DNA from 2 places in the Alteromonas gilva genome. Region 1 is predicted to be linked to the other one. Evidence: predicted binding sites of a transcription regulator. Region 1 holds the regulator's gene; the other holds the start of a gene.
The links. Region 1 encodes sigma-54, which starts transcription at its own class of promoters, with help from an activator protein. Its sites were predicted from a motif close to GTTGGCACGNNNNTNGNNT; they were not measured.
Positions count from the first base shown of each region.

Region 2: OIK42_RS12000 (DUF1592 domain-containing protein) is a predicted target of sigma-54. The motif match lies at 5,286-5,304, and genes of this name have one in related genera.

Region 1 is NZ_JAQQXP010000001.1:1,061,484-1,067,631, forward strand. It holds gene OIK42_RS04680 (DUF885 domain-containing protein) at 1-721, shown strand, start outside; gene OIK42_RS04685 (HPr family phosphocarrier protein) at 746-1,018, opposite strand; gene rapZ (RNase adapter RapZ) at 1,018-1,863, opposite strand; gene ptsN (PTS IIA-like nitrogen regulatory protein PtsN) at 1,894-2,352, opposite strand; gene hpf (ribosome hibernation promoting factor) at 2,365-2,652, opposite strand; gene OIK42_RS04705 (RNA polymerase factor sigma-54) at 2,677-4,155, opposite strand; gene lptB (LPS export ABC transporter ATP-binding protein) at 4,238-4,963, opposite strand; gene lptA (lipopolysaccharide transport periplasmic protein LptA) at 4,960-5,511, opposite strand; gene lptC (LPS export ABC transporter periplasmic protein LptC) at 5,480-6,043, opposite strand; gene kdsC (3-deoxy-manno-octulosonate-8-phosphatase KdsC) at 6,040-6,148, opposite strand, start outside.
Region 2 is NZ_JAQQXP010000001.1:2,708,070-2,714,217, reverse strand. It holds gene OIK42_RS12010 (ankyrin repeat domain-containing protein) at 224-1,339, opposite strand; gene OIK42_RS12005 (DUF1552 domain-containing protein) at 1,356-2,714, opposite strand; gene OIK42_RS12000 (DUF1592 domain-containing protein) at 2,680-5,100, opposite strand; gene OIK42_RS11995 (ABC transporter ATP-binding protein) at 5,443-6,096, shown strand; gene OIK42_RS11990 (ABC transporter permease) at 6,086-6,148, shown strand, end outside.

The DNA of each region.
Region 1 (6,148 bases):
TGAATACCGGCTGCCGGAGTTTTTTAGCACGTTGCCCCGACAACCCTATGGTATTGTCGAAGTACCCAAGGAAATTGCCCCAAATTACACTACAGCATCCTACAACTCCGCGCCCTTAGACGGCATTCGTGGCGGTGCTTACTGGGTGAATACACATAACCTCGACCAACGTCCGCTCTACGAAATGGTGGCGTTAACGCTACATGAGGCGGTTCCGGGGCACCATTTACAAAACGCACTGTCGCTGGAGCTGCAAAATGTCCCCGACTTTCGTCGTGACTTATATTTAAGTGCCTACGGTGAAGGGTGGGGGTTATATGCTGAGGGCTTAGGGGTTGAAATGGGCGTGTACGAAACGCCGTATCAGCATTTTGGCCGGTTAAGCTATGAAATGTGGCGAGCGTGTCGACTGGTTATCGATACGGGCATTCACTCGCAAGGGTGGAGCCGGGCCCGGGCAATCGATTATCTGGCGGCTAATACCGCATTATCGATGGCCAACGTGCGCGCCGAAGTGGACCGCTATATTTCCTGGCCGGGCCAGGCGTTGTCGTACAAGATGGGCCAGCTAAAAATACTTGAATTACGTGAGCGCGCCGAGCAGGCGCTGGGTAATCAGTTTGATATCCGTGAGTTTCATCAACAGTTGCTGGGGAATGGGGCGCTGCCACTGGCTCTTCTGGACCGGCAAATTCAGGCGTATATTGACGCCTATCGTTAAACCACAGGGAGTGACGACTCCCTGCTACTCAGCCTCGTTAAAGCGCCCGGCGATCAGCGATTCGACAGCCTGCATGGCGGCTTCGGCATCAGGACCTTCGCTGATCACATCGACCTGCTCACCCTGGTGGCTTTCCATGAGCATCAGGCCCAGTACACTGTTGGCATTGGCTTCCTGCTCGCCTTTAATGAGGGTAATCTGCGCATCAAACTGATTAGCCAATTGCACTAACTGGGTGGCTGCGCGCGCGTGCAGGCCCAGCTTGTTAACGATTGTGAGGGTTTTCTCTACACGCATTATCGGTTCAACTCCCTGTGACGGATTTGCACATCCGGATGCTTATCTGCGAACAGTTTTGCTAATGACTGAGCTACAAATACGGAGCGATGCTGACCACCCGTACAGCCAATGGCAATGGTTACGTAGCTGCGATTGTTCCGCTCTAAATGCGGCAGCCAGGTGGTGATTAAATTCTGAATTTGCCAGATAAACTTAGTGACGATGGGCTGTGAACCGAGAAAAGCTTCAACGGGTGAATCCAGGCCGGTGTGGTGCCTTAGGTCTGGCTCCCAGTGTGGATTAGGTAAGAACCGTGCATCAAAGACATAATCGGCGTCTTTGGGGATACCATGTTTAAAACCAAAGGATTCAAATACCAGTACCAACCGCGAACTTTTTTTACCCAGAATACGCTCACGAATTAACTCAGCTAACTGGTGAATCGACAAGCGATCGGTATCGATATACAGATCGGCCCGCTCGACAATCGGCGCTAACAGATCTTTTTCGGCCTGGATGGCATCTGCCAGGGATATATTTAATTTGGCAAGTGGATGAAGCCTGCGGGTTTCGCTGAAACGTTTTACCAGCATATCGTCGCTGGCATCCAGATAAACGATAGTCATAGCCCAGGATGAGGGCAGATAATCGAGGATTTCAACCAGATCCTCAGGCTCTTTTGGCAGGTTGCGCACATCAATGCTGACAGCGACTTGATCGTATTCATCGGCTACCGTGTGGGTCAGGGTCGGCAGCAGGTTAACCGGGATGTTGTCAACGCAGTAATAACCGAGATCTTCCAGTGCGCGCAGCGCAACGGACTTCCCCGAGCCCGAACGACCACTGATAATGATAAGCTTCATGAACTGTCAGACTCCTTGTGGTATTACTGTTTACTGGGCGGTGTTGTCGCACAGCGCTGCAATAACTTGTTCCTTCGTTTCGGCGTTCCGAATAGTCTTTACGATGGATTTTTGACTCAGTTTACCGGCAATTGTTGCCAGTGTCTGCAAGTGTCCTTCAGTTTGGTTCTCTGGCACTAATATAGAAAAAAAGATGTCGACAGGTTTGTCATCTATCGCATCGAATGCAATAGACGGTTTGGTGGTTACCACAACGGCGGTAATTTCTGAAAGGCCGGCCAGCCGTCCGTGTGGCAGTGCAATGCCATTGCCGATGCCCGTGCTGCCCATTTTTTCGCGAGCCAACAGCGCTGTGAGGGCCTCGTCCTTTTGGATTTCCGGATTGGCTTGTGCAGCAATTGTGCTAATAATTTCGAGTATGCGTTTTTTACTGTTGCACTGGACCGCACATTCAGTGCGATCCAGGCTAACTAAGGCTTCTATATTCATAGGGTTAGGGGCCTAGTGCTTTTTGAGCTTTTCCTTATGCTTAATGACCTGACGATCAAGCTTGTCTACCATAGCGTCGATCGCTGCATACATATCTAAGTTTTCTGACGACGCAAATACTTCAGCACCGCTTAAATGCATGGTGGCCTCAGCTTTTTGATTCAGTTTTTCCACATTCAATATCACATGGACATTTGAAATGTGGTCAAAATGACGCTCCAGTTTGCTAAATTTAGTATCAACATAGTTACGCAAAGAATCGGTAATCTCAACGTGATGACCTGTAAGATTAATTTGCATAGTTCGTCTTCCTTATATTTCTGCCTAGATAAGGCTCTTGCGTTGGTTAGACGGTGGAATCGAAAGTGATTCCCGGTATTTTGCTATTGTTCGCCGAGCAACTTTAATACCTTGATCAGCCAACAATTGGGCAATTTTACTGTCGCTTAAAGGTTTGCTGGGTTTTTCCGCAGCAACCAATTTTTTTATTAACGCACGAATAGCGGTAGATGAGCATTCGCCGCCCGATTCAGTCGCTACGTGACTTGAGAAAAAGTATTTAAGCTCAAAAATACCGCGTGGGGTATGCATATATTTCTGCGTGGTCACCCGTGATATGGTTGATTCATGCATATCAACCATTTCAGCTACGTCATTGAGCACCATTGGTTTCATCATTTCAGGGCCATGCTCAAAGAAGCCCATTTGTTGCTGCACAATACAGTTAGCAACTTTAAGCAGTGTGTCGTTGCGTGACTCCAGGCTCTTTATGAACCATTTAGCCTCTTGCATGTGCGAGCGGATAAACTGTGAGTCAGCGCTATTTCTCGACTGACGACTCATTGCCGCATACTGTTGATTAACGCTCAGTTTAGGCAGACTATCCGGGTTGAGTTCTACCACCCAGCGGCCCTTTTTCTTGCTAACCGAGACATCAGGAATGACATACTCAGGTTCCTGGGTAATCAACGCACTGCCAGGACGCGGATTAAGTGTTTGTAGCAAACGCATGGCTTCTCGCAGATCATCTTCTTTGAGCCGCGACTTACGCATGAGTGTGCGGTAGTCCTTGCTGCTCAACAGATCGGCGTAATCTTCTATCAATGTTTTTGCTTCGTTTAGCCAAGGCGTATCCGGCGCAAATTGTTTAAGCTGAACCAGTAGACACTCCTGCGGGGTACGTGAACCGGAGCCGATGGGGTCAAACATCTGAATGCGCTTAAGGACACATTCAACTTCGTCTTCCTCAACGGGCTCTTCCATATCATCAGTATTGACGCTGTTGAGAATATCTTCAACTGAAACGGTTAAATATCCTGACTCATCTATCGAATCAATAATCGCGATAGCAATAGCACGGTCGATTTCACTGAATGGCGTCAGGCGCATTTGCCACAATAAATGAGCCTGGATGTCATCGGTGGTTTCGCCCTGAAAAACCTGATCGTCGTCTGACGAGGAAGGGCCAGGTGCCGGTGCCGACGATGCTGAATAATATTCATCCCAGGTACTGTCGATAGGCAGCTCGTCAGGCAGTTCGTTTTTTTCCAGCGCTTCGTTGGAGTCTAAATTATTATCGCTGGTGGCAGTTGCCGCTGCATCAGCTTCAGCATCGAGTTTACTGGTCTCGACGATATCGTTGTCGCTGTTGTCCTCGATTTCAAGCAGAGGATTAGCATCCAGCGCTTCCTGAATTTCTTGCTGAAGATCCAGTGTAGAAAGCTGCAGCAGTTTAATGGCCTGCTGCAACTGTGGCGTCATAGTGAGTTGTTGACTAAATTTAAGCTGTAAAGATGGTTTCATCTACTTCTATTCTTAACGCCTTGCTTGTTATTGAAATGGACAATGGTGGTTGTCACGTTATTGTTTGGCAGCCTGTCCCTAACTATAGCCTGAATTGCTCACCCAGGTATACATCCTTCACTTTTTGATTGCTCAACACCTGTTCTGCGCTACCCTGAGCAATCAGTTCTCCCTGGCTGACAATATAAGCCATCTCACAAACATCCAGGGTTTCCCTGACGTTGTGGTCGGTAATCAAAATGCCGATCCCACGGTCACGAAGATGTTGAATTATCTTCTTTATATCATTAACCGAAATTGGGTCAACACCCGCAAAGGGTTCATCCAGCAAAATAAATTTGGGGTTCGCTGCCAGTGCCCGGGCAATCTCAACGCGACGGCGCTCACCACCTGACAAACTCATGCCGGTACTATTACGTATATGGTTAATATTGAATTCATCAAGTAGGGCATTGGCTTCATTTAATCGCTGTTCCGAACTCAGGCCTTTGCGTGTTTGTAATATCGCCATAATATTATCAAAAACACTTAACTTGCGGAATATGGACGCTTCCTGAGGCAGGTAGCCTATGCCGTGACGGGCGCGCTCATGCATGGGCTGACGGGTTAAATCCATGTCATCAATGCGAATGTCGCCTTTATCCAGCGGTACCAAGCCCACGATCATGTAAAAGGTGGTGGTTTTACCGGCGCCATTAGGCCCCAGCAAGCCCACAATCTGCCCGGTCGATACCTCAACGCTAACGTCGCGAACTACCTGACGACTTTTATACGACTTGGCTAAATGTTTGGCGGTCAGGGTGGTCATTCGTTATCGTCATCCTGTTCATCATTGTCGGTTTTTTTGGCCGCACTGTCATCGGGTTCCATACTGTAAATCGTGGTAACGCGGCCGTCACCATCGTCAGACCCGGTAGCCTTAAACTGTTCTTTTTCCATATCGTAGGTAATCGATTCAGCGGTCATGGTACGGGCATTTTGATTCAGCTTTGCCTGTCCTGTGAGTGAGATAGTTCGATTTGCTACTTCATAGCGTATTTCAAACGCCTCAGCTTCCACCACTTTGCCATCATCCAGTTGCTGGCTGTAATACGCCGGACGTCCTGTGGCAATGAATATTTCTTTACCTTTGCCTTGCTCACCCTCAATTTCGAGCCGATCGGCGCGAATGTTTAACGTACCCTGAGTAATTTGGACATTATCAACCAGAACGGTTTTCTTAAGTTTGCCGTCCATAAATTGCGATTCTGATTTCACTTCTAAGTTTTGCGAAAAGTCTGATTGTTTGGCTAGCACCAGTGCAGGTGAAAGCACTAATAATGCACTAGTTAGCAGGTTGATAAGTCGTTTGCACATGATCATTTAACTCATAAGTTTTATGTTTCAGGTTAGCGCGTAACCCGTTACTTAATATGATGAAGTTAGGGCCGGATATTTCTACGCTGGCCTCTGACACCATGGTTTGGGTATCCAAATCGATTTCCAGGTAGTCCGTGGTGACCCGCTGAACAAAATCAGCCGGATTTTGACTGACAATATCAACGTTCTTTTCGAGTTGAATCACATTATTGTCATACAAGGTGCCTTCTGCCGCGACGACCTGCCAGGGCGGCTCGTCAGCATCCTGATAAACAGTATACTGCGGCTTTTGGAACAATATAAAACCCAATTGTTCGTAGTTTTCCATAGATGAAGAAAATACCTGATGGATACGCAGTCCTTCCTCATTAAATAATGTGGTTGTGAGATTGCGCGCCTTATACGTCGGCGACAGCGCTAACACGTCCTGATCGGGCAATACAACCGGCTCTTCGGTTAAAAATGTCGGTAAGTAGAGCGATGCCGCAAGAATAAATAAGCCAGCAATAATGAGACCGAGTCTACTCATACACTGCTTCCCTGTATGCCGTCCAGCGCATCGTTAGCTTGTAGCAGGGTATCGCAAATTTCACGCACTGCGCCAAACCCGCCGCGTTGAGTGGTAATCCAGTTG
Region 2 (6,148 bases), 1.6 Mb from region 1:
AGTGTATAGTGCTATGTTCTGCTGTAAATTAATTTATTTGATTGTTTGCTTACTTTAACCAGCGTATGAACAATGATTTGGTTATTGGCGAAGGGCTGTGTTCACGTTGTGCAATGCCGGCTAACAAAAGTCCGGTGCGCTTTAAGCCCCCCGTTTAAGACTGGGGGGGGGCTAATACCTGTGATGCCGCGAATACCTAAGTGTTTGAGCGCTAGTAGTGCGCTCAACTCTTTGCCTGTTCACGCAGCAGCGAGACAATCGTCGGCAAGTCATTTTGTTCGGCTATTTCGATGGGCGTCAGCCGCGGCGGGACATAGCTTTGGGTTTTAAAGTTCGCCTCATAGCGCCATGTCAGGGTTGAAGCTTCGCTTACTTGTCTGGGGTCAGCGCCTAATGCCAGCAATGCCGACACCAGTTCAGCCTGGTTGGCCCGAACGGCAGCGTGCAGTAGCTGGTATCCCTCGCGGTCAAAGTCACTCAGGATAGTGGCAATGGCGTCAGGGGCGAGCAGGCTTTTGAGTTCCCGTGCATACCAGGTTAAAAAGTCATAGTTGTGGGTATAGACAGCCAGTTGGGTGGCGGTTGTGCCGTCTTTTGCCGTTGCAAGTACATCGGCACCGCGTGATATTGCCGCTTTAACGACATCCAGTTGTTGGCTTTTTATCGCAAAAAACAGCGGGCTGTAGCCTTGATTGGTTTGCTGATTAATGTCGGCGCCGGCATCAACCAGGTAGTGTAAGTTATCTACCCTACCAGCATTCGCAGCCCACATTAACGGAGTTTGCCCTGCACTGTTTGCGTTATTGATATTGGCGCCATCCCGTACCATTCGGGCCAGAATATCAACCGGCGCTGAGCCAGCACACAGGTGCAAAGCGCTGGTGCCATCCTCAATGGCGCGATTGGGATCGCCCCCGCGATCGAGCAACGCGTTAATAATGGCCGGGTTACCGTATCGGCACGCCTGGATCATCGGGCTAAAGCGGTTGCTGTTGGCAATATGCACCGCTGCGCCTTTGTTCAGTAATAGATTAACCAAGTCCGGGGTCTGGGTTTCAATGGCCCAGGCAAGCAAGGTCGAGCGATCCGGCAGCGGCCGGTTTACATCAATCATGCTGCTTAACTTATCAACCAGGGCAACGTCTAAATTTAACATAGCGTGTTTCGTTTGTAACACTAACTCATCGTGCCTGAGGCTGGTTAATTCAGGTGCTACCGACACCGGCGGCGACTCACTGGTACAGGCCACGCCATTGAGCACCATGACAGTCAGTATGGCTGATGCGAGGTATCTTTTGTTGTTTGCTGCTTTGAACACCCGTTGTATTGTTCTGCTCATAATTACCATCAAGACCTCACGACACTAAACCGGCGAGCGGTTCTGAACTGTCACCAAAGCTGTTTACCGGCACGCCCATTTGCTGCAATACCGTCAGCAGCAGATTACACATAGGGGTATGTTTTTGGGCAGCGATATGCCGCCCTCCTTGCAGGCCGCCGCCGGCCAGGATAATGGGTAAGTCCATATGGTCATGCTCATTAGACTCGCCAATACAGGCACCGCGAATAACAAATGTATTGTCGAGTAAGGTGGACTCGCCATCGGGTATGCTGGCCATTTTTTCCAGATAGTCGGCGAATAACTGCATGTGATACGCATTAATGCGCACCAGCTTATCGATTTTCACCGGTACATTGGCATGATGACTCAACGCGTGATGGCCGTCAGGAATACCCAAATTAGTATAGGCGTGATTGCTTAACTCGCGTCCCAGCATAAAGGTGCTAACGCGGGTCATGTCGGTCTGCAAAGCCAACATTTGTAAATCCAGCATAATTTTGACGTGTTCCTCGTAATCGGCAGGAATGTTCGCCGGCACCGACAAGTCATCCAGATTCATTTCTATTGAGGTTTCCTGTGCTTTGGCAATACGCCGCTCTACATCGCGAATGGATTCGAGAAACTGGTCCATTTTGTGGCGATCGTTGCTGCCCAACCGGCGGTTAAGCCGGTTGGCTTCGTCATTAATAAAGTCGAGAATGCTGCCTTTATGCGCCAGGCGCATTTGGCGGGTTTTTTCGTCGATTTTATTGCCATCGCCAAACAGGTGTTCAAACACGTCACTGGGCGTCACCATGGCCGGTAACGCCTGGGTTGGGCTCTTCCAGGAAATAGTATTGGTATAGGTACAGCTGTAATTAATATCACAACTGCCAAGTAAACTGGGGGGTTCAATGCCTAGCTCCAGCGAGGCCAGCTGAGTGTCTTTAGCAAAATAGCTGGCGGCAACCTGATCGGCTGAAATGCCGCAATATATATCGGCGCCTTCGGTTGCTTTGGCGTGGGCGCCGGTTAAAAATGCCGGGCAACTGCGACCATGACCGGCTGGCGGCGCGCCAAAGGCACTGGCCTGATAGTGCGCCAGGCCCGATATTACCGAAAACTTGTCACGCACCTTAGCCAGGGGCTTTAAAATCTCGGTCATCTCGTAATTTTTGCCCACCACGGTTGGTGTATAGCGTTGCATGCGAACACCATTGGGCGAATAGAAGACGGTCATGCGCTTGGGGCGCTCTTGTGCCGATGCGGCTGCTGCAACGGGTACTAAAGACTCCATGACAGGCAATGCAACGGTTACGCCCAGACCACGTAAAAAGGTGCGCCTCGATAAACCAGTGCTAGCGTGTTTCGGCGATCTGTTGTGTGTCATCATGCGCCTCTGGTGCTTTTTTAAAATTAAAAGGAAGGCTGGTTACTACCGCCTCGATAATACTGTGCATGCGATAATTTTCGCTACCAGCCTGCCTGGCAATCTTGCGGATGGTGGGCTGATCGTAGGCTTCCAGCCCTCTGCCAAGGGCGTAGGTCAGTAATCGCTCAATAAAAGCTTCGGTAAAGCGTTCCCGTTTATTCCATAACACTGTGTGTAAGCCTTGTAACCCTTCAAAGTGGGTGCCATCTGGCATTTGCGCGGTGACGTCGATGGGTTGATTGGCGTAGGTTGTTCTGAAAGCGCCAACGGCATCGTACTTTTCCAGTGCCAGGCCGAGGGGGTCCATGCGAACATGGCATGCTGCACAGACCGGATCGGCCCGGTGGCGCTTTAATTGCTCTCTGGCAGACAGGGCCATGCCATCGTGTTCAGCCACTAACGCCGGTACGTCGGGTGGAGGTGGTGGAGGGCTGGCGGCTAACAGGTTATCCAGTATCCATTTGCCCCGTTTGACCGGCGAGGTGTGATTGGGGTTAGACGTCAGGGTTAAGATACTTGCCTGACCTAACAAGCCGCCCCGTTGGGTGTGTTCCGCTAAGTTTACTTTACGAAACGCATGGCCTCTAACACCTTCAATACCATAATGACTGGCCAGGCGCTCGTTCAGATAGCTGTAGTCTGCATTAAGAAAGTCAAAGATTGGCTGGTTATCTTTTACTATGCGCGTAAAAAACAGTTCAGTTTCGCGCCGTATCGACTGTTTGAGCGGTACATTAAATTGTGGAAACGCAAATACGTCCGGAAAATGATAGGGCAGGTTGCGTAAATACAGCCATTGGCCGGCAAAATTCTCTGTCAGGGCACTGGCTTTATCAGATGCCAGCATGCGCTTGATTTGCTGGCGCAGGATATCCGGCTCTCTGAGCGTGCCGTTTGCGGCTAAATCTGTCAGTACCTGATCTGGCAGGCTGCTCCACAGGAACAGGGCAAGTCGGGCAGCAAACTCAAAATCATTAATTTTATAAACGGTGCCCGCGGCAATGTGCTCTGGCGTGGGCTCCTGCAGGTATAAAAAGCCCGGTGATACGAGCAGTGCCTGAATCGTTTTGGCGATACTGGCGGTAAAATCGAGATCCTTTCTTACCGTCTTAAATACATTGAGTAACGGTTGAATATCGGCTTCATTGGCAGGTCTGCGATAGGCGTGGGCGGACAACCTGGCAATAATATCCCTGGCGCAGTCAACTTCCGCTATTGAGTTTTGTGGCTCGCTGGCAGGTGCGCAAACAAAGATTTTACGCATACTGGGGGTTTGGTTTAACGCATAACCCGCGGCTGGATCAGCTTGGTCAGTGGCGTGTTGCAAGGGGCCAATGACCTCGATTTCGAGCACGTCGCGTAAAAAGGCAGCTTGAGAAAACCGCTCTGACATATGGTAGGAGGGCACGGTTGTCGAATGAACGCGCGCGCCATCAACAATAAAGTCCAGGGTGAGTTCGTCTGGCGCGCGGTCGGGTAGCACCACATAGCTGGTACCCTGACGGACTTTTGGTACATGTTCTTGCAGGGCCAGTTCTTTACGAAAAGCCATACCAATATGATGACTGCCAGCGGGCAGGGTTACTTTATAACTGTAGCGGTGAATGTCTAACCGGTCGACTTCGTTATTGGTGTTGGCATTAATAAAGCCGGCAATTTCATAAACACCGCTTACCGGTGCGTAAAACCTGAAGCTGCCACCGCCTCTGGAGTCCAGTGGCAGTTGGTCACTCATGCGCAGATCAAACGATGGTATACCGCTGTTTTTGACCGCGCCATCTTTGGGGATAAGGTAACTGACTTTGCTGGCGGTATCACCTGCCAATCCGGTGGCCAGACGGCTGACTTTTGCGGCAACAAACAGGTAGCGCTCCAGTAACGTTGTGGAGACGCCCAATACATCAGCATTATTGTCGAAACCGTAGCCCGAATCATCGCCGGGTAATGACGCACTAATATCTACATCCAGAGCCAGCAGTGCGCTGACCGAGTTGGCATACTCTCTGCGGTTCAGCCGGCGCAGCGTGGCGCGGCCCGGGTTGGGGTTCTGTTCGCTGTAGGTATCTAAGGAGCCCTCTAACCATTGAATTAACGAGACTTTTTCCTGTCGGGTGAGTTGTTTTTTATCGGCTGGCGGCATATCGCCCATTTCAATTGCTTTTAGAATGGATTCCCAGCGGGGCTGATGCTTGCCGTGCGAAATATCACTGATATCAATGTCTTCGATAGACCAGTTGCCGTCAAAGATATAATCGTTATGACAGCCTTCGCATTTATCATAAAGCACATCGTAAGCCTGAGCCTGGGTAAAATCCACGTGCTGGCGCTGCGCAAAAGCGGCAGGCACCTGCCCCAGGAATATAGTCCCGACTAAAAGACACCAAAACCAAGCGCAAAATTGATTGCCAACGCGAGGTAAGACCCAATTTAGGGAGGAATAAACGATCATTTGCACTCTCTTTGCACATTTGCAAGGTTAACTTCGTGCCTGGCGGGGCGTCCCGCGGACTCTGCGACTGATTCAAAAAATAAAGGCAAATTATATGCCACGCGAGGCTCGAGCTGCCCGGCCGGTTGTGTTAAGGCTGTGCGCGGCTTGGTTTTAAACCGTTATTCCTATACTGTCGTAATGGTGGTATCCGTTATTCAGGTTCGAATAACAAACCGTTTCCTTACCGGCAGTGAATTTATGTTATCGGTGCAACAGTTAACCAAACGCTATCCCGGCGCTACCAGCGCCATCATCAGCGATTTAGAGCTGCATGCCCCATCCGGAATTTCGCTCAGCATTCAGGGCGCTTCCGGGTGCGGGAAGTCGACGTTGCTGGCCTTGCTGGCAGGATTTGAAGTTTGCGATAGCGGTAGCATTGTTATCGCCAACCAGCAACTGGACGGTCTAAGCGCCAGTGCGGCGGATGATTTTCGCAAGAACAACCTTGGTGTTATTTTTCAAAACTACAACCTGCTTGAGTGCTTTAATGTGTGGGACAATGTCGCCTTTACTGCCCGTTTAAAAGGTAACTACAGCGCCGAGCGGCAACAACAGTTGCTCGCTCAGTTGGGTCTTTCGGCATTCAGTCAGGCGCCAGTGGGGCAGTTGTCAGGCGGAGAGCAACAGCGGGTGGCGATCGCGCGGGCGCTGAATCATTGTCCGGCTGTGGTGCTGGCCGATGAACCCACCGGAAATTTGGATGAGCAGACCAGTGATGTGGTCAGTGACTTATTATTTAACTATTGTCACGCACAGAAAATCACTCTGGTGGTGGTGACACACAGCAGTGACGTGGCGTGTCGTGCCCGGCAGCAGTACGCTCTGCATCATGGAAAGCTCTGTGCAGCGTAGGCATTCGTCGGCTTTCTGGCGTGCTATTAAACTTGCGCTGGCTGTGCAGTTT